Regions from separate parts of the Oscillibacter sp. GMB15532 genome, predicted to be linked through region 2. Evidence: riboswitches for the same ligand, from Rfam matches in the RefSeq annotation. Region 2 holds a riboswitch; the other holds the start of a gene.
What was found. Region 2 has a riboswitch for FMN ahead of ribD (bifunctional diaminohydroxyphosphoribosylaminopyrimidine deaminase/5-amino-6-(5-phosphoribosylamino)uracil reductase RibD). Riboswitches for the same ligand answer to the same signal wherever they lie in the genome.

Region 1: another riboswitch for FMN. It lies ahead of ABVS15_RS13180 (ECF transporter S component); the one in region 2 lies ahead of ribD (bifunctional diaminohydroxyphosphoribosylaminopyrimidine deaminase/5-amino-6-(5-phosphoribosylamino)uracil reductase RibD).

What each region holds. Positions count from the first base shown of each region.
Region 1 covers NZ_JBEVTO010000011.1:74,378-76,576, reverse strand. The annotation lists gene ABVS15_RS13185 (SLOG family protein) at 1-314, opposite strand, end outside; FMN riboswitch at 565-711, shown strand; gene ABVS15_RS13180 (ECF transporter S component) at 814-1,437, shown strand; gene ABVS15_RS13175 (LTA synthase family protein) at 1,506-2,199, shown strand, end outside.
Region 2 covers NZ_JBEVTO010000010.1:131,345-133,543, forward strand. The annotation lists gene ABVS15_RS12735 (hypothetical protein) at 1-735, opposite strand, end outside; FMN riboswitch at 906-1,020, shown strand; gene ribD (bifunctional diaminohydroxyphosphoribosylaminopyrimidine deaminase/5-amino-6-(5-phosphoribosylamino)uracil reductase RibD) at 1,168-2,199, shown strand, end outside.

The DNA of each region.
Region 1 (2,199 bases), on a different contig from region 2:
TCAAGCAGCCCCCGATACCGCGCCCGCTCCGCCTCGGACCAGGCGTTCGCCTGCGAGGGACAGGGAATCGCCGCCTCCACCGTCACCTCCGGGTGCCGCTCCTTCAGCGCCAGCACGCACTCGCAGGCATACAAATCGCAGCCCTGCGCCATACCGCACAGAAAGTGGCTGTACCCTTCCGCATAAGCGGCCTCCACGGCATCCAGAAGCCGCTGCTTCAGGGACGCGCAGCGCGGGTCGCTCTCTTCATAGCCCCATGGCAGCTTTCCCGGTCGATGCCCCGTAAAGCAGCAGGCCGACTGTCTTCCCCGCATTCGCGGTTTCCCTCCTTCCGTTCCGTCCCCTTTTGCATAAGGGACTTCCTCCGGCAGGCCGCGCATTTCCCCGGCAGCCGGACTGTATTTTAATCTTCATAGCAGTTTGCACCATTATAGAACAGGCGTTCCTGTTTGTAAAGTCCAATTTTAAAAACCATAAAAAGTCGAAAATTTTCTTTTAGGACATATTTCCCTCTTGCACTTTTTTTGCCGCCGTCGTATACTAATGGGCAGAAAGCAACTGAATACGTGTCTTCAGGGCGGGGTGCGATTCCCCACCGGCGGTATAGTCCGCGACCGGGCATCCATTGGATGTCCGCTGACCCGGTGCAACTCCGGGACCGACAGTGAAGCCTCCTTCAAGGAGGCCCAGTCTGGATGGAAGAAGATCATAGCGGCAGAGCTGCGCCTAGGCGTGCTCCTTTGTTGCTTGTTTCACCTTGGGAAGACTCAGTACTCAAGGTGTTTTCAAGACAATTAAGGGAGTGTGTTTTTTATGTCCCAGCCCGAAACCACCACAGCAGGCCGCACCCATGCAAAATCCCGCACCCACCGGCTCACCGTCACCGCCATGCTCAGCACCGTTGCTCTTGTCCTGATGACCCTGGATTTCTCGGTTCCCCTGATCCCTGCGTTTGTCAAAATGGACGTGTCGGAGCTTCCCGCTCTGCTGGCGGCTTTCAGTCTCGGCCCGTGGTACGGTGTGGCGGTGTGCTTTATTAAAAATGCCCTTCACCTTTTACAAACCTCCACCGGAGGGGTGGGCGAGGCGGCAAATTTTATGATGGGCGCCGTTTTTGTGGGCACCGCAGGCGTTATCTATGATCGCTTCGGCCAACACAAGAGCCGCAGGGGCGCATTGGTCGGCGCGCTGATCGGGGCGGTTGCCATGGCGCTCATTTCGGTACCTCTGAACTACTATTTTACCTATCCCGTCTACGCCAAGTTCATGCCCATTGATGTGATTCTTGGTATGTATCAGGCAATCCGTCCCTCTGTGAACGGGCTTTTGGAATGCCTTGTCACCTTTAACATGCCGTTTACCTTCCTGAAGGGGGTCCTGACCGTGGCACTGTGCTTTTTGATTTACAAGCCTCTGTCTCCCCTTCTGCACAGGTAAGCGCTTTTTCGGCATGGCAGGCGGCTTGCTCCGCCTGCCATCTCCGCTTTTGAAAGGAGCGTTTTCCCTTGAGCAACGAAACTTTGATTCCCCAGACCGAGCCTTCCGGCCCGGAAGAGCTTTCCCCCCCTCCGGAAAAAAAGAGTTCCCGTGCGCGGCTGTGGCTTCAAAAGGTGCTGCATGACGACCGCACCCCCATCCGGCTTCTTTTTATGCTGGGGCCGTGGGTGGCGTATCTGTGCGTGGAGTATCTGAATGAAAACAACCCCTTCACCGCCTTGAATGCCACCCAGCTTCTTTTTTCCGCCTTCTGGTACTATCTCATTTTCTGGGTGTGCCGGATGCTTACGGGGCGGCTCAAGACCGCCGCGGGCGTAGGCGCGGTCTTTTGCTTTTTGCTGGGGGTTGCGAATCATTATGTTTTGAAATTCCGGGGACGCATCATTTTCCCTGTGGATCTGATGACGCTGGGCACTGCCGCCAATGTAGCCACCGGCTATGATTTCAGGCCGGACAAAACCGTCTGGCTGGCAGCGGCCATTCTGGCGGTATATTTGCTGCTGTTGGCTCTGGTCCCTAAGCAAATCAAGGGTCGGCAAAAGCTGCGGCGGGTCACGGCTTTTGGATCCTTGGCTGCCTCCGCCGTCTTTCTATACGCCTTTTTCTGCACACCGCTGCTCCCCAGCGTTGGTATCTGGGCACAGCAGTGGAAGACCCAGCAAAACGGCTTTATGCTGAATTTCATGACTGCTCTGCGGTACA
Region 2 (2,199 bases):
AAAATAGGTCTTTGTTTTGTCATAAACGGTGGCTGCGGAGCCTGTCTGCCAGTCGTTCAGCGTCGCCAGATCCTCAGACCGAAAGGCACTCTGGCTTACCGAGGAAACCGTCAATGTATTAGTTTTTCCCGTGGAGTCCTGCACCTCTATGCGCATGGGCTCGCCTTGCTTGGCAATTCCCAGATACTGATACGGCTCCAGCACATAGCACATCTGCCAATAGGAATACCGCAGCTTCACCAAATTGTCCGCGCTGAGGATGGTTCCGAATCTTTCCAGAACCTGCTCCATGGAATATCCATTGATGGATACAATCTCGGCGCCCAGAAGCTCCTGATGGGCACGGTCTATCGCACGCAGTCTCCATGTTCCATCGTATAATTCCATGTCAAACAGGCAAATGTGAAGATTGTATCCGCTGCTGCCCAAAGACACGTTGGTATGTGAGTCCTTTGCCAGCGCGGCCAGACTTGCGCAATCCAGCGCAAAATCAAAGCTGCTTTCCGTGCTAAGCCGTTGTTCTATCTGGGCTTTCCTCGCTTCAAAAGCGGTCTCCGGCGTGTTGGCAAACAGGTTGGGATGATTGGTTTTTAACGTTGTGTACAAATAGTCAAGATCATCTTGACGGGCGGCTGACTCCGTCTGGTCGACAGCTCCCGCGCCAATGCTCAGCAGCAATGTCGCAATAAAACAGCAAGTCAGGAGTTTAATCCAGACACTTTTCATCGTCTTCATTTAGTTTCTCCAATCATTAATGTGTGATTATATTAATACATTAATGCTCTGGCGGTTAAATGTCAAGGGAAATCTCACATAGCATTATGGTGCTTTTAGTAAAAATTTTCCTATACGCCATAACTTGACAGATATAAGCGCAGGTGCTATGATGCTTTTGAAAATTGAATCAGGATCTTCAGGGCGGGGTGCGATTCCCCACCGGTGGTAAAGCCCACGAGCCGCAAGGCAGGATTCGGTGAAATTCCGAGGCCGACAGTATAGTCTGGATGAAAGAAGATTGTGTTACAGCGGGAGTGATTGCGCCTGCGTACATAAGTATGCTCTGGAATGGTTTCATTCCAGAGTTTTTTGTGTATGCGGGGCTTATTCGCCGTGTCCAGATGCCTTGAACGTTTTGATTCAAGGCATCTTTTTATTTTGGAGGCGGCAATGGAAGACACGCAATTTATGCGCATGGCGTTGGAGTTGGCCCAGCGCGGATGCGGCAGAACCAATCCAAATCCTATCGTGGGCGCGGTCATTGTCAAGGACGGCCGGGTCATCGGACAGGGCTATCATGACCATTACGGTGGCCTTCACGCGGAGCGGGCGGCCCTGCAAAGCTGCACGGAATCGCCCCGGGGGGCGGTACTGTATGTGACGCTGGAGCCCTGCTGCCACTTCGGTCGGCAGCCACCCTGCACGGATGCCATTCTGGAGGCCGGAATCGAGCGGATCGTCGTTGGTTCCTCCGACCCCAATCCCCTTGCTTCCGGCAGGGGAGTAAAGCAACTTCGCTCAGGTGGCGTTCAGGTGGAAACGGGTATTTTACAAGCGGAATGCGACGCGCTGAACCCCATGTTTTTTCACTTCATTCGCGCGGGAACGCCCTACGTCACGATGAAATATGCCATGACGATGGACGGCAAAATCGCCACGCGCACCGGCGTTTCCCGCTGGATTACAGGCGAGGCTGCACGACAGCGTGTCCATGCCGACCGCGGTCGTTACGCCGCCATTATGGCGGGCGTTGGCACTGTGCTGGCGGACGACCCTCTTTTGACCTGTCGGTCGGAGGGCGGGCGCAACCCCCTGCGGGTGATCTGCGACACGCATTTTCGTATCCCGCTGGAAAGTCAAATCGTCCGCACGGCACCATCAGTTCCCACCGTAATTGCGGCTGGAAACGGCAGCAATGAAAAGAAAAAGCAACTGGAAGCTGCGGGCTGCCGGGTATGGGAGCTGCCAACGTCGGCCGGGCATGTGGATTTGCGGGCGCTTATGAAGCGGCTGGGGGATAAAAAAATTGACAGCGTGCTTTTGGAAGGCGGCGGTACCCTGAATTGGGCGGCGCTGGAGGCCGGAATTGTACAAAAGGTGCAGGCCTATATCGCGCCAAAACTATTTGGCGGTGCGGCGAAAACGCCGGTCGGGGGCCTGGGCGCGGCGCTGCCGGAGCAGGCGTTTCTGTTGAAGAATACA